Regions from separate parts of the Brevibacillus sp. NRRL NRS-603 genome, predicted to be linked through region 2. Evidence: predicted binding sites of a transcription regulator. Region 2 holds the regulator's gene; the other holds the start of a gene.

Region 1 (7,983 bases), on a different contig from region 2:
AAAAAAGGAGTAACTGTACCGATACAAATTCGGCGGTAAGGGAAGGTTTTTTGGATGCACAAATATTTGCAGCTTCAAAACGAACTCGAAACGTTGATTGAAAGCCTCTCTTATCGAGACGGAGACCGGCTTCCCTCCATTCGGGAGCTTGCCTCTCGCTACCAATGCAGCAAGAGTACCGTGATCCGCACCTTGGATGAGCTCGAAAAGCGTCACCTCATCTACTCGGTCGATCGAAGCGGCTACTACGTCGTGAAAAAGCAAAGAAAAATACAACCCGAAGATACGTCGATGATCGATTTTGCGACCTCTGCTCCCGATCCTGACCTCTTTCCTTATGTCGACTTTCAACACTGTATTAATAAAGCGATTGAAACCTATAAAAACGATCTTTTCATATATGGAACCACACAAGGCTTGCCATCGCTCATTGCCGTCGTTGCCAAGCTGCTTGGGAACCATCAGGTTTTTACAGACCCGGGCAATATTTTCATTACCTCCGGTGTCCAACAAGCTCTATCCTTGCTGTGCAGTCTTCCTTTTCCAAATGGCAAAGAAACGATTCTGATTGAGCAACCCAGCTACCACCTTTTCATTGAGAGCTTGCAAGTACGGAAGCATCCTGTCGTCGGAATCAAGCGCACCGCCCAAGGAATCGATTTAGAAGAGCTGGAGTCTGTGTTCCGAACGGGAGAAATCAAGTTTTTCTATACGATACCTCGCTATCATAGCCCGCTTGGCACATCGTACAGCCGAAAGGACAAACAGCACATTGTGGAGCTTGCCCAACAGTACGATGTCTATATCGTGGAAGACGATTACATGGCAGATCTTGAGCATGACAGCAAAGCCGATCCCCTCTTTGCCTATGACCGCTATTCTCGCACCATCTATGTAAAAAGCTATTCCAAAATTATTTTTCCCGGGCTGCGTCTGGGTGTAGCCGTTATACCTGACGAGCTAAAGGATTCCTTCAACCAGCACAAACGACTCATGGATATCGACAGCTCCATGCTTTCTCAAGCTGCATTGGAAATTTACTTAAAAAGCGGAATGTTCGAGCGTCACAAGCAAAAAATACGGAGTTCCTATCATCGGCGATCCAACCTGCTGATGGCGTCCTTGAACCATTTCGCGGCGAAGGAAGAGCATCTGTTCACCTTTTTGCCCCTTGCGTATCCGGGGATTCATACGCACATTGTTTTGAACGATTCCACCCCAGTTCCTGCTGTTATCAGCCAGCTAAAAAAACGCTCGATCCTCGTGGATTCTATTGATAAAAATTACTTGGTGGGCTTTCCGCAAGAAAATATTTTGAAGCTGAATGTGTCCTATGCCAAGGAAGCAGTGATTGAGCAAGGGATTGACGTGTTGATGGATGTGCTACGCCGCATGCACCGCTAACCTATCCGCCTTAAGTCGTAGATAAAATCCGGCAAGGGTGCGTTTTTGGACAACAACGAAATCTCGATAATGGAACTATTGAGTAACCAGAAAACGATCTACATCGTATTATCAAATACAAAGAACATGGTTTACCCGGATGATTCTCTGGTATAAATTGTTTCAAAATGCAAGAATTGTGGTATATCGTTGTATAGTAAGTGAATCCCAATTCAAAAAAATTCGTTCCATAGTCGGCCAGTTTGAAGTAGAATCGCATCTAGACACAAATAATTTACCTGGTACGATTCGTTTGAGTTGATGACTGGCAGTTAACGATAGAATGACAAAGGAGAAATAGATGTTTCAGAACATTTTAGATTTCTTAATGGAATACGGCTATTTGGGAATGTTCATCCATTCTTTTGCAGACGCAGTCATCTTTCCCGTTCCTGCCTTCTTTCTTCAAGTGCCACTCAGTCTCGTTGATCCTTCGCAGGCATTGTGGATTGCTACAGTAGGCTACATCGCTTGTCTCATAGGGACTCCCGTCGGTTATTTTATCGGTAAAGTACTAGGCAAATCCGTTCTGTACAAAATCCTCAAGAAGGAATGGATTGACTCTGCAACTGAGATGTTTCAAAAGAAGGGCGAAGTCGCGATCTTCATTGGTTCATTTACACCGATTCCGTTTAAAGTATTTACAATTATGTCGGGTTGCTTGAAATTCCCTTTGTGGAAATTGATCGGGTATGCCGCAATTGGACGGGCAGTCAAATTTTACGCAGTCGGATTCTTGTTTTATTTTTACGGTAAAATGGCGGAAAATATGGTCCATAACGTTTCTCTCTATATCTTTCTCACCGTGGTACCGCTCATCTTGATCGGATTATGGGTGAAGAAAATCGTCACCAAGCGCCGCCAGCTGAAAATGGAAAGTGCTGGCGTCAGCAATGGCATCAATGAGAAAGCCATGAATAAATAAAAAAGAACTTAAAAAGCAAAGAAACCCCAGATCGGGGTTTCTTTTTTTTACGACTGTTATCCTTTTTTCACACGAATTACATCATCCTCGACATCAATGACCATAGCTGTCACATTGTCTTCCTCCATCACCAGATCCGCAATGCCATCCTCGACGTATTGCTGAATCACGCGACGCAATGGACGTGCCCCGAAGGAAGGGTTGTAGCCCAGCTCAGCCAGCTTTTCTTTTGCAGCATCTGCCACGCTGATTTCCATTCCTTGCTCAGACAGATTGCCCATGACATCTTGCAACAGCAGATCGACGATTTTGACCAAATCGTGTTTTTCCAAATGAGCAAAGGAAATGATCGAGTCGAAGCGGTTCAGGAACTCCGGTTTGAAGTACGCTCCCAGAGAATCCAGCACAGTGGCAGGCTCGGGCGCTTGAGCTCCAAAGCCAACGGAGATTTTACGCTCGCTCACACCGGCATTGCTCGTTGCAATGATGACTGTCTCCTTAAAATTCACCGTGCGGCCCTGACTGTCTGTCAGACGACCATCCTCCAGAATTTGCAGGAACATGTGCATCACGTCCGGATGTGCTTTTTCGATCTCATCCAGCAGGATAATGCTGTACGGATTGCGGCGTACGCGCTCTGTGAGTTGACCTGCTTCTTCATGTCCGACGTAGCCTGGAGGAGAACCGATCAATTTGGATACGGAGTGCTTCTCCATGTACTCGCTCATATCGAGGCGGATCATGGAATCACGGGTACCAAACAGCTCCTCAGCCAGCACTTTGGACAGCTCTGTCTTCCCTACGCCAGTCGGTCCAACGAACAGGAAGGATGCGATCGGTCTGTTTTTCGGTTTCAGGCCTGCACGACTGCGTCGAATCGCCTTTGCTACTTGTGTGACCGCCTCAGACTGACCAATGACTTTTGCTTCTAAATGAGCTGCCAGGTTCTTCATTTTCATCTGCTCATCACTTTGCAGCTTCGTAACAGGAATCCCAGTCTTTTGCTCGATCAAGGCTTGGATGTCCGTGATGTCAACCTGGACACGTTGCTCCTTGCCCTCCATCTGATCCAGCTTCTCTAAAATAGCCGCTTCCTCGTCTCTCAGACGGGCAGCTCGTTCGTATGCCTCTTGCTCCGTCGCTTCCTTTTTCTCCTGATTGATTTGCGCCAGCCGTTCATGCAGCTCTGTCGTATCAACCGCGGAGGATCTCAGGTTCAAGCGCGAGCCCACTTCATCCATGAGATCAATCGCCTTGTCAGGCAAGAATCGATCCTGGATGTAACGATGGGAGTATTCCACGGAGGCACGGATGACATCATCCGAGTAAGCGACTTGGTGGAATGCTTCGTATTTCGGACGCAATCCTTTTAAAATCTCGATGGCTTGTTCTACGGTTGGTTCCTTGACCATGACTGGCTGCAGGCGACGCTCCAGAGCAGCGTCTTTTTCAATCACGCGATACTCTTTTAGCGTAGTTGCCCCAATCAGCTGCAACTCACCGCGAGCCAGTGCAGGCTTCAGGATGTTTCCTGCATCCATAGATCCTTCTGCAGAGCCTGCTCCCACCAAGAGATGAATCTCATCCACAAACAGGATGACGTTCTTGCGTTTTTGCAGCTCGGCAATCACTTGCTTCATTTTTTCCTCGAACTGTCCGCGAATTCCCGTCCCTGCAACCAGAGAGGCGACATCCAAAATGTACACCTGCTTGTTTTTCAGCTTAGTCGGTACTTGCCCTTCCGTAATACGCAGGGCGAGACCTTCCGCAATCGCCGTCTTCCCGACCCCTGGCTCTCCGATGAGAACTGGATTGTTCTTGTTGCGTCGGTTCAAAATCTCAATGACACGCTCAATTTCTTGTTCGCGTCCAATCACAGGATCAATCAGTCCGGCACGTGCCGAATCGTTGAGATTACGCCCCAGGTCATCGAGGATGCCTCCGCCACGCTCGGGTGCTTGTGGTCGCGGTTGACCGGAAGATTTGCCAGGATTCATAGAGCCTTGGGCAAAGCCTTGCAGGAACTCATCCAGTCCAGAGAAGGAAGAGAAAGGACTAAAGCCCATGCCCACTCCCATTTTGTTGGTCAGCTTTGTTTTGCAATCCTGGCACAGATCGTACTTTTGTTGCTGATTTTGTACACGTATATGAACAGTCACAGTTGCTTCACGTTGTTTGCAAATTTCACAATGCATATTCAATCCCCCCAAAAGCGTTGTTTTGGAATTCAGAAGATCTTTGACCTTTTCTGACCTTCGTTGACTTTATTATAGTTTGACCTTCTTTGACTTTCAAGAGGGATTGTATGGTTTTTTACACTTTGCTTCTTTGCAGGTAGGGAACGATTGAAAGTAACCCGATAACAGCTAAACAAGCACCTACCCACAATGGTGAGACAAGTCCATAGCCACTGCTGATCCCGATCCCACCCAAGGAAGAACCAATGGCAACACCCATTGTAATAAAGGAAGTATGCACCGTGTTTACCATCGTTCCACTGCCTGCTGTATTCATGACGCGTGCGATCATGGCCGGATTCATCGCTACACCCGTCAACCCAATCAGGACAATGGACAGCACAGCGATCCATTTATTTTCGGCACCTACGGCAAACAGAACTAATGCCGATAAGAGTATGCTTAATCCCGCTACAAGGATTCGCATGGGAAAACGGTCAGCAAGTCTGCCAATTACGACATTTCCGATCACGGTCGCGATGCCGTAAAGGGCAAGCAAATACGGGATACTCGCATCCGAAAATGCCGTTACACCGGTAAGAATCGGAGTAAAATAACTAAACGCTGCGAACGTACCGCCAATGATTAGCATACTCGTTGCATACGCAGCCCAAAGGTGCGGATTTTGAAAACTGGCAAGCTCATCCTTTCCATTCATCTGGTCTTTTTGTGCGGAGGAAGGGAGCAACCATTGAATCAAGACCCCTGATAATAATACGACTACCGCAACAGCCCAAAAGCTCATTCTCCAGCCGAAATATTGTGCAATCACGGTTGTCAGAGGGAGCCCGATGACAGTAGCAATCATTAAGCCTGCCAAAACAATCGAAGCGGCCTTTCCCCGTGATTGAGGGGGAACCAAGCTGGCTGAAATACTGACGGAGATGCCAAACGCTGCGGATGAAGCGATACCCGTTAGGATACGAGCAAGCATCATCGACTCGTAATTCCAAGCTATTGCCCCTAACGCTTGACCAATAAAGAAGACGGCAACCAAAGAAAGCAGCGCTTGTTTTCGGCGAATGTGCAAGAGAGTTGCTGTCAGGACGGGACCTCCTATCACCATTGCCCCCGCATACGCCGTAATAAAATATCCGATGGATGGGATCGACACGCCAAAATCATCGGCAAGCTCATTCATCATCCCAGCCACCATAAATTCAGAAGTCGTCATCGCAAAAATCGCTACCGCTAACAAATAAATCATCGACGGCATAAAGGAACACTCCTCGTCTAATTATTGTAACAATCGGTACAAAAATCACTCAAAAAAAGAGCGCATTACGCGCCAAAGATAGATTCTATAGTGCCATTCATGATTTGTTCAGCCAATGTCCGATTTTGTGTGGATGTATTCAACACACGAAAGCCGTAGTAGCTGCTTAAAAATAAGCTGGCCAAATCCACCGCGGATCGTTTTTTGGCGATTTCACCCGTTCGCAAGCCTTCCTCCATCACTTTTTCCATAGTTTGCTTGAGAAGTTCAACATGTCTCGAGACGATTTCTTCAATCTTGGGATCGTCTTTTGCCCGTTCCAATCCCGCATTGATCAGCAAACATCCCTTTGGATTCATTGATTCAAAGTCTTCCACCAATGCCCAATCTAAAAAATTTTGCAGCCGTTCTTTCACGGAACCCGGGCTTTCCAATAATGCCCGCTGTTCACGAATCCCGGTATCGTGATAGTGTTCCACCACCGCCAGATAAAGGTCCTGTTTGCTGCCAAACGTATTGTACAAGCTGCCTTTTCCTAGTCCAGTATCACTGCATAAATCATGTGTCGAACAACCATTGTAGCCTTTTGACCAAAATGTTTTCATGGCCACATCTACGATGGACGTGTAATCAAAATCACGAGGTCTGCCGCGTTTGCTCACCGGAATCCTCCTTTCGTTTCCAACTGTTATGGAAATTTTACACATTATGTACCGAACGGTCAACAAATTAAATAGAAAAAGCCCATTTTGAAAATCATCTCTCAAAATAGGCTTGATCATTGATTATATCGTCTCTAAATCTGTTACTGTTTTTTCGTTTACTTGATCTCCAGTATTCAGCGTCGTCTTTGGTTCTAGCAATAATACATGAACCTCTTCCTCTGCAACTGGCATATGCTCTACACCTTTTGGAACAATGAGAAATTCCCCTTCGTTTAACCAAACATCTTTATCGCGAAACTTAATAAGCAGCTTCCCTTTCACTACGAAAAACATCTCATCTTCATTTTCATGCTGATGCCAGACAAACTCTCCTTTAAATTTCGCCAGCTTTACATAGGAGTCATTGATTTCGCCTACAATTTTGGGACTCCAATACTCATAGAATAACGAAAACTTTTCAGCTATATTGACCTTTTCCATCATTTTTCCCCTATTAAAAAGAATATGCTTGCACTTCATCGAAAGTAGGCAGGGATGGTTGAGCTCCGTTCCTAGTAACGACAATCGCTGCTACTTTGCTTGCGAAAGCGGCCGCTTCCGTTTCTGTCATTCCTTGTGTAATCCCAACCGCAAAAGCAGCTGTAAAGGAATCGCCTGCCGCAGTTGTATCCACCGGCTCTACGCGGAAAGCCGGGATATGGGTCGCTTCATCAGCGGTTACTAAGAGAGCGCCCTTTTCTCCCAACGTCACGATGACGCGTTTTGGTCCACCAGACAAAAGCTTTTTGGCTGCGGCATGCACTTCCTCTATCGTGGATACAGGCATTCCTGTGAGAATAGAAAGCTCTGTTTCATTTGGGGTTAAGGTATGTACATGGGTTAATAGCTCACTGGATAGCTCGCGTGCAGGTGCCGGATTTAAAATGACCAGCTTGCCGAGTCGAGCCGCCTCTTTGACTGTATATTCCACGACAGGCATCGGGATTTCCAGTTGGAGCAATACGACGTCGCTGTCCTTTAAAATAGCCAGATGGTCTGCAATGTGCTCAGAGCTAACGAGCGCATTCGCACCTGGAACGAGCACGATGTTATTTTCCCCATCATCACTTACATTGATAAAAGCCATGCCTGTCGTACCCGAGCATTTGATTCCCTCTATGTGGACGTGCGCATCCGTTAGCCCCTTGAGCATAACCCGGCCGTTCTCATCTTCTCCTACCATTCCGATCATGGAGACATGCGCACCCAGGCGAGAAGCCGCTACTGCCTGATTCGCTCCCTTTCCACCCGGAATCAGCTCGAAGTGATGGCTTGTAATCGTTTCTCCTGCTTTGGGCAAATGATGTACATGGGTTACGAGATCCATATTGATGCTTCCTACTACTGCGATTTTCACGACGAGCCCTCCTAGCTAATCTCGAACATGATGATTCGGTCGGTTACAAAATAGTGCTTTTCATCCGAGAAGTCAACGTATTTTCTTTAGGATTGTTCCTA
Region 2 (7,983 bases):
CAAGCTGTATGCTCTCCGTGCTAAAAGGGAGAAATGATTGGAAGGAACCAATCTATACCATCATTACCGACTATACCATCCATCCTTCATGGATTAATCACCATATCAATTATTACTTTATCGGTCATGAACAACTGTATTACCTGTTAGACGTTTATCGACAGGACCATCAAAAATTCATTCCGATGGGTATTCCCATCATGAAAAAATTCAGCTTGCCTTTGGACTCCGATTTGATACGGCAAAAGCTGGGCCTCGCACCTGAACAAAAGAGTATTATTCTTTCAGGGGGCGGATTGGGTCTCGGCTCGATGGAAAAGGTATTAGATGGGTTAGAAGAGATTAACATCCCTTTGAAAACCTTTGTGTTAACAGGGACAAACGACAAGCTGTACAATAAAGTGATAAATCGTACGTATCGGCATGAAGTCGTTCCGCTAAAATTCATCAATAACTTCCACGAATACTTGGAAACGGCTGATTTAATTGTCACCAAATCAGGCGGACTTACATCAGCTGAAGTAATGAGTAAACGGGTACCCATGATTATTTACAACCCTCTGCCTGGACAGGAAGAGCGGAACAGCCACTTTTTGCTCAACAACGGATGTGCGGTACACGCGAATCTATCCGAGCAGTTGATTTACTTTATCGATGAACTATTGCATAGCCCGTCCAAGGTGGAATACATGCGTAGAATGGGACAGAAAATCTCAAAGCCAGATGCTGCACAACGAATTACTGAGTTTATCATGGATGACATGAATATGTTGCCAGGAGAAGTAGAATAGCTGCCTAGCCAGACAAAATGGAGGAACCCATGACTGTACCATTCGCGATATTATTTGATATGGATGGCACGTTACTTCAAACAGAAAAGCTGTCGACCCCCGCATTTATTCGAACGTTTGACCAGCTTCGTCAAAAAGGACTATGGCAGGGGGAAACCCCAAACGAACGTGAACTGATCAATGTACTGGGAATGACAATTGAGCAGATTTGGGACAAATTGTTGCCAGACGCGAGTGAGGAAGCCATTCGCTCAGCAGACGCGTTCTTGCTAGATAATGAAATCCAGTTACTTAAAGAAAAAGTGACCGACCTCTATCCGGATGTAAAATCAACTCTGGAAAAGCTGCGTGAAAAAGGATTTGCTTTGTTTATAGCAAGCAATGGGCAGGAAGAGTACATCGATGCCATTTGTCAGGAATACGAGTTAAAGCCGCTGATGACCGACCTGTACTCGGCCGGCCGTTTCCGTACGCATTCCAAGAATGACCTAGTTGCAAAATTGTTGTCTGATTACAAAATCGGGCGAGCCATCATGGTAGGAGATCGTCACTCCGACGTGGAAGCAGGCAAGACAAACGGTTTATTTACCATTGGATGCGACTTTGGTTTTGCCAAACCAGGCGAGCTTGATGGGGCAGATGTCATCATCACCAGCTTCTCTCAGCTACTGAATCATTTGCCAGAAATCGACACCAATACGCAAAAACAAGCATAAACCATTCCTCAGGGAGTGGTTTTTTTGTTGATCATGTCCAAGTTTCAAGCGACCCTCTTTTGCCCACACTAGAATGTGTAAGGGACACTTGCGGGCACGCACTAAACCCATTATAATTAAAGTCAAAGATAGTCAAAGTCAATAGGTACCTCATAAGAAACATACACAGAGGAATAGGAGGCGATGACTTGCGTAATATCTCGGACATCATTGAACATCACTTGAAAAGCATCATTACAAACAGTCCCAATGGATCGATCGAGATTCAGCGTAGTGAGCTTGCCGACCATTTTCAATGTGTGCCGTCTCAGATTAATTACGTCATTAATACGCGCTTTACCGTTCAAAAAGGCTACATCGTAGAAAGTAAGCGCGGGGGCGGCGGGTATATTCGCATACGTAAGGTGCAGATTGTCAGCAAAGCACGCTTGCAGGAATTGCTAACAGAAGAACTGATTGGTGAGAGCATCAGTCAGAGCGTGGGAAATGCGATCGTAGAAAGACTATTAGAGGAAGGATTAGTCAACATCAGAGAAGCCACCTTGATGAAAATCGCTACCTCGCGAAACGTATTGACCCTAGAAGCTGAATTGCGGGATCGTTTGCGGGCAAATATTTTAAAGCAGATGATCGCAGCAATCTTGTTGAAGTAAAAGGAGGTAGGATGTTATGAACTGTGAGGAATGCGGAAAACGACCGGCGACACTTCATTTGACGAAAATCGTCAATGGCGAAAAAACCGAATACCATATTTGCGAGCAGTGTGCTCATGAAAAAGGGGACGTCTTTACCGGCTTTCACAACTTCAGCATCAACAATCTCCTGTCAGGACTTTTAAAATTTGATCCCATGCAAAAGAATGGACGCGAAACGGCAACGAATAAGCCGCTTCAATGCGAAACATGTGGACTCACATATGCTCAATTCAGTAAAAGCGGCCGATTTGGCTGTAGTGATTGCTACACCTTTTTGGGGGATCGACTGGACCCACTTTTCCGCCGGATTCATGGAAACACACAGCATAGTGGAAAAGTACCAGAGCGTACCGGTAGCAAACTAAAGATCCGTAAAGAGCTGGAGCAACTAAAGCAAGCGCTGCAAAGTCATGTCGCCAGTGAAGAGTTCGAGAAGGCAGCAGAAATGCGTGATCGAATTCGAGCATTGGAACAAAAAATGGCCCAATCGTAGCAAGGGAGGTTAGCTGGTTATGTCCCAAAAGCAGTTTATGCAAAACCCGTGGAGCAATTGGATGAAAGGAGAAGGTCCCGATTCCGACATTGTCATCAGTACACGGCTGCGTATCGCCCGTAACCTGCGCCAGCACCCTTTTCCGTTATTGGCAACGGACTCGCAGGGCGAGGAAGTCGTCAGAAAGATAACGGAAGTAAGCGATTCGGAGGCAATGCGCAAACGGCATCAGCTTCAGGTCATCCATATGGATCAAATTAACCCGTTAGAAAAACGCGTGCTCGTAGAAAAGCATCTGATTAGCCCTCACCTGGCAGAGGAATCTCGCAAAGGTGCCGTATTGCTTCGGGAAGATGAGTCTGTGAGCATTATGGTTAATGAAGAAGACCACATTCGAATACAGGTACTATTACCCGGGTTTCGTTTGAACGAGGCATGGGAAATAGGTACGAAGATAGACGACATTTTTGAGAAAAGCTTGAACTACGCATTCGACGAAACACGAGGATATCTTACAAGCTGTCCAACCAATGTGGGTACGGGAATTCGTGCATCTGTGATGCTGCACTTGCCCGCTCTGGTGATGACGCAGCAGATCAGCAGAATTTTACAGGCAATTAATCAAGTTGGTCTGGTCGTTAGAGGAATTTACGGAGAGGGCAGCGAAGCTCTAGGGAATCTTTTTCAGTTATCCAATCAGGTCACACTGGGGATGTCTGAGTCGGATATCCTTTCCAATCTTTACGGTGTAGCCAGACAGATTATTGAGCAAGAGCGTGTGGCACGAACTTATTTGCTGGAGCATACCCGGGTTTCTTTGGAGGATCGGATTTTTCGGTCGTATGGTATCTTGATGTATGCCCGCACGGTAGAGTCCAAGGAAGCGGCTCAACGTTTATCCGATGTACGTCTAGGGATTGATCTAGGTATCATTCCTAATGTATCTCCGCTCGTTCTAAACGAACTGTTGGTCACGACACAGCCAGGGTTTTTACAACACCACGCTGGTCAAAAGCTTACTCCGGACCAACGCGACGAAAGAAGGGCAAGGCTGATCCGAGAGCGTCTGCGCGTAGTAGAATCACAAGGGTAATGGTATCACGCAATTGTTAACCATATAGAGAATAAACACGGTTATACGGAGGTGTACGATATGATGTTTGGACGTTTTACAGAACGAGCACAAAAAGTACTGGCGCTTGCCCTGGAAGAGGCGGTTCGTCTCGGGCACAAAGATATTGGGACAGAGCATGTGCTGCTGGGACTCATTCGAGAAGGCGAAGGGATTGCTGCAAAGGCACTGCAATCACTTGGGCTTGGCCTCGATAAAATCCAGAGTGAAGTGGAGTCGTTAATCGGGCGAGGAACGGAGCAGTCCGGTAGTAATTACACACCAAACTATACACCTCGCGCCAAAAAGGTCATTGAACTGTCGATGGACGAAGCCCGCAAATTGGGTCATACCTATGTGGGGACTGAACATATTCTGCTTGGCTTGATCCGTGAAGGAGAAGGCATTGCTGCGAGAATCATGAACAATTTGGGCGTTAGCCTGAACAAGGCACGCCAACAGGTGCTCCAGCTGCTTGGCAGCTCGGAAATGATGGCATCTCATCAACCGTCTGGAGGGAACCCAGCGGCGAATACACCGACACTGGACGGCTTGGCAAGGGATCTGACTGCAATCGCTCGTGATGGCGGGCTGGACCCGGTCATCGGTCGCCAAAAAGAAATCGAGCGTGTGATCCAAGTACTTAGCAGACGTACCAAGAACAACCCTGTTTTGATTGGGGAGCCTGGTGTAGGGAAAACAGCTATCGCAGAAGGTCTTGCCCAAAAAATCGTGAACAACGAAATTCCGGAAACCCTTCGTGATAAACGCGTCATGACACTGGATATGGGAACCGTTGTTGCGGGTACCAAATATCGCGGTGAGTTCGAAGATCGTCTGAAAAAAATCATGGACGAAATTCGCCAAGCAGGAAACATCATCCTGTTTATTGATGAGCTGCATACCTTGATTGGTGCAGGTGGAGCAGAAGGCGCAATCGATGCCTCCAACATTTTGAAGCCTGCCCTGGCACGTGGCGAGCTACAGTGCGTAGGTGCTACTACGCTGGATGAATATCGCAAGTACATTGAAAAAGACGCGGCATTGGAGCGTCGTTTCCAACCGATTCAGGTTGATGAACCGACAGCAGAGGATGCTATCCGTATCCTGCATGGCCTTCGTGATCGTTACGAAGCCCACCATCGTGTCAAAATTACCGATGAAGCAATCGAGCAGGCAGTAAAATTGTCTGACCGCTATATTACGGAACGCTTCCTGCCTGACAAGGCTATCGACTTGGTCGACGAGGCGGCATCTAAGGTCCGCTTGCAATCCTTTACGGTTCCGCCAAACCTCAAAGAGCTGGAGGGACGTCTGGAAGAGGTGCGCAAGGAAAAAGACGCTGCCGTCCAATCACAAGAGTTCGAGGAAGCAGCAGCACTTCGCGATCAGGAGCAAAAACTGCGTGAAGAACTGGATAAAACGAAAAAAGACTGGAAAGAGCGTCAAGGCCAGCTGAACATGGAGGTTACGCCAGAAGACATCGCACAAGTAGTAGCGAGCTGGACGGGTATCCCTGTGTTGAAGCTGAAGGAAGAAGAAACAGAGCGCTTGCTGAAGATGGAAGAGATTTTGCACGATCGCGTCATTGGTCAAGATGAGGCAGTCAAATCCATTTCGCGTGCGATCCGCCGTGCCCGTGCTGGTTTGAAAGATCCAAAACGCCCAATCGGCTCGTTTATCTTCCTGGGACCTACCGGTGTGGGTAAAACCGAATTGGCTCGTGCCGTGGCAGAGACGCTTTTCGGTGACGAGGATGCCATGATTCGTGTAGATATGTCCGAGTACATGGAGAAGCATTCCACCGCACGTCTGGTAGGTGCCCCTCCTGGCTACGTAGGCTTTGACGAAGGCGGTCAGCTGACCGAAAAAGTTCGTCGCAAGCCTTACTCCGTCATTTTGCTGGACGAAATCGAGAAAGCCCACCCAGACGTATTCAACATCCTCTTGCAAGTATTGGATGATGGTCGTCTGACAGACTCCAAGGGACGTACGGTTGATTTCCGCAACACGGTTGTCATCATGACTTCCAACGTCGGAGCCAGCATGATCAAGAAAAATACGACGCTCGGCTTCACGACCAACGATTCGGAAAGAAAGTATCAGGATATGAAGGACAAAGTCATGGATGAGCTGAAGAAGAGCTTCCGTCCTGAGTTCTTGAACCGTATTGATGAAGTCATCGTGTTCCACTCTTTGGAGCAAGAGCACATCGAGCAAATCGTATCGCTCATGACAGAAGAGCTGCGTAAACGTTTGAAAGAGCAGGACATTGATTTCCAATTGACCGAAGAAGCCAAGAAAGTATTGGCAAAAGAGGGCTTTGATCCGGCCTATGGTGCGCGTCCTCTGCGTCGAGCTATCCAGCGTCACATCGAGGATAATTTGTCCGAGGAATTGCTCAAGGGTACGATCAGTAAAGGCGATACCGTCAATATCGAAGCCGAAGAAGGCAAGCTGGTAGTCAAGCGCCTCGAAAAAACGAAATCGTAAACTGTTGAAACGTAATAGAATGCCTCCTGATTCGGGAGGTATTCTTTTTTTGGGTGCGTAATTATGATAAAAGTAGAGAAAGAAATCCAAGTGAGGGTGCGATTATGTCAAAGTATAAAACGAAATACGCGTGTCAAGAATGTGGCTATGAATCGCCAAAATGGATGGGGAAATGTCCGGGTTGCAGCAGCTGGAACACCCTAGTAGAGGAAGTGACGGTAAAAAATGCACATCGTCACGAAGGACTGAGCGGCGGTCAGCGCCAATCTGCGATTCCATTGACCCAGGTAGCCAGTGAAGAAGAGCCGCGCATGGATACGACGATCGGAGAATTAAATCGTGTTCTTGGTGGTGGACTTGTGCCGGGCTCACTCATTTTAGTTGGGGGAGACCCCGGAATCGGGAAATCGACATTGCTCTTGCAGACATCTTTTGCCTTGGCTCATCAAGGGGCGAAGGTTCTTTATGTATCTGGAGAGGAGTCGGCAAAGCAGATCAAAATTCGCGCGGATCGACTCCATTTGCAAACGCCGCCGATGTTTGTATTGGCAGAAAATGATTTGGATTTGATCGAACAGCATATTAATCAAGTAGACCCGGATGTGCTGATTATTGACTCGATCCAGACTGTTTTCCACCCGACGATTCAATCGGCTGCGGGGAGCGTTGCACAAGTGCGGGAGGCTACTGCCCAATTGATGCGGATTGCAAAAGGGAAAGGGATTGGTACCTTTATCGTCGGTCACGTAACCAAGGAAGGCTCCATCGCTGGTCCGCGTATGCTTGAGCACATGGTAGATGCTGTTCTCTATTTTGAAGGGGAGCGCCACAATACGTTTCGAATTTTACGCGCCGTCAAAAACCGTTTTGGTTCGACAAACGAAATCGGTATTTTCGAGATGAAGGATCGCGGTTTGGAGGAAGTGGCGAATCCATCTGAAATATTTTTGGCAGAGCGTCCATTTGGTGTTGCGGGTTCCACAGTCGTAGCCAGTATGGAGGGTACACGTCCCGTTTTGGTGGAGCTGCAAGCTCTCGTTGCCCCGACCAGCTTTGTGACCCCGCGGAGAACGGCAACAGGTGTAGATCATCAGCGTGTGGCGATGATCATGGCCGTGTTGGAAAAGCGCATGGGCATGATGCTACAAAATCAGGATGCTTATGTAAACGTAGCGGGTGGGGTCAGATTGGATGAGCCAGCAGTTGATTTGGCGATAGCCGTAAGCATTGCAAGCAGTTTCCGTGACCACGCCACCAATCCGCATGATGTCGTTATCGGAGAAATTGGCTTGACTGGTGAGGTGCGCGGTGTATCTCGTATTGAGCAACGAGTGCGAGAAGCACATAAATTAGGCTTTAAACGTGTTATCATCCCGGAGAAAAACATCCGCGGTCTGGATGCGCCAGCAGATATTCAAGTAATTGGTGTGAGCAATATTGCCGATGCGTTGAATGAGGTGATAAGGAGGTAGGAGTGGGCATGCAGGGGAACATCAAAAGAACTCCGCAATTCGGTGATGTGCTTCGTCTCGTGGCACCCGGCACACAGCTTCGTGAAGGGTTGGAAAATGTTTTACGGGCAAAAACCGGGGGCTTGATTGTTATTGGATGCGGTCCAGAGATGAAGTCGATTGTCGATGGCGGTTTTTCCATCAATTGTGATTTTTCTCCTGCCCATTTGTAT

What was found. The regulator CtsR, encoded in region 2, represses protease genes until heat stress. The targets are predictions, from matches to a motif close to ATGGTCAATAAAGGTCAAACA.
Region 1: C7R94_RS05315 (ATP-dependent Clp protease ATP-binding subunit) is a predicted target of CtsR. The motif match lies at 4,604-4,624, and genes of this name have one in related genera.

Annotation. Positions count from the first base shown of each region.
Region 1 covers NZ_PXZN01000009.1:134,940-142,922, reverse strand. The annotation lists gene C7R94_RS05325 (aminotransferase-like domain-containing protein) at 55-1,404, shown strand; gene C7R94_RS05320 (YqaA family protein) at 1,745-2,368, shown strand; gene C7R94_RS05315 (ATP-dependent Clp protease ATP-binding subunit) at 2,425-4,563, opposite strand; gene C7R94_RS05310 (MFS transporter) at 4,682-5,821, opposite strand; gene C7R94_RS05305 (TetR/AcrR family transcriptional regulator) at 5,887-6,483, opposite strand; gene C7R94_RS05300 (cupin domain-containing protein) at 6,607-6,969, opposite strand; gene rbsK (ribokinase) at 6,980-7,882, opposite strand.
Region 2 covers NZ_PXZN01000032.1:106,207-114,189, reverse strand. The annotation lists gene C7R94_RS23230 (MGDG synthase family glycosyltransferase) at 1-791, shown strand, start outside; gene C7R94_RS23225 (HAD hydrolase-like protein) at 821-1,507, shown strand; gene C7R94_RS23220 (CtsR family transcriptional regulator) at 1,696-2,160, shown strand; gene mcsA (protein-arginine kinase activator protein McsA) at 2,177-2,695, shown strand; gene mcsB (protein-arginine kinase McsB) at 2,715-3,788, shown strand; gene C7R94_RS23205 (ATP-dependent Clp protease ATP-binding subunit) at 3,849-6,299, shown strand; gene radA (DNA repair protein RadA) at 6,404-7,771, shown strand; gene disA (DNA integrity scanning diadenylate cyclase DisA) at 7,780-7,983, shown strand, end outside.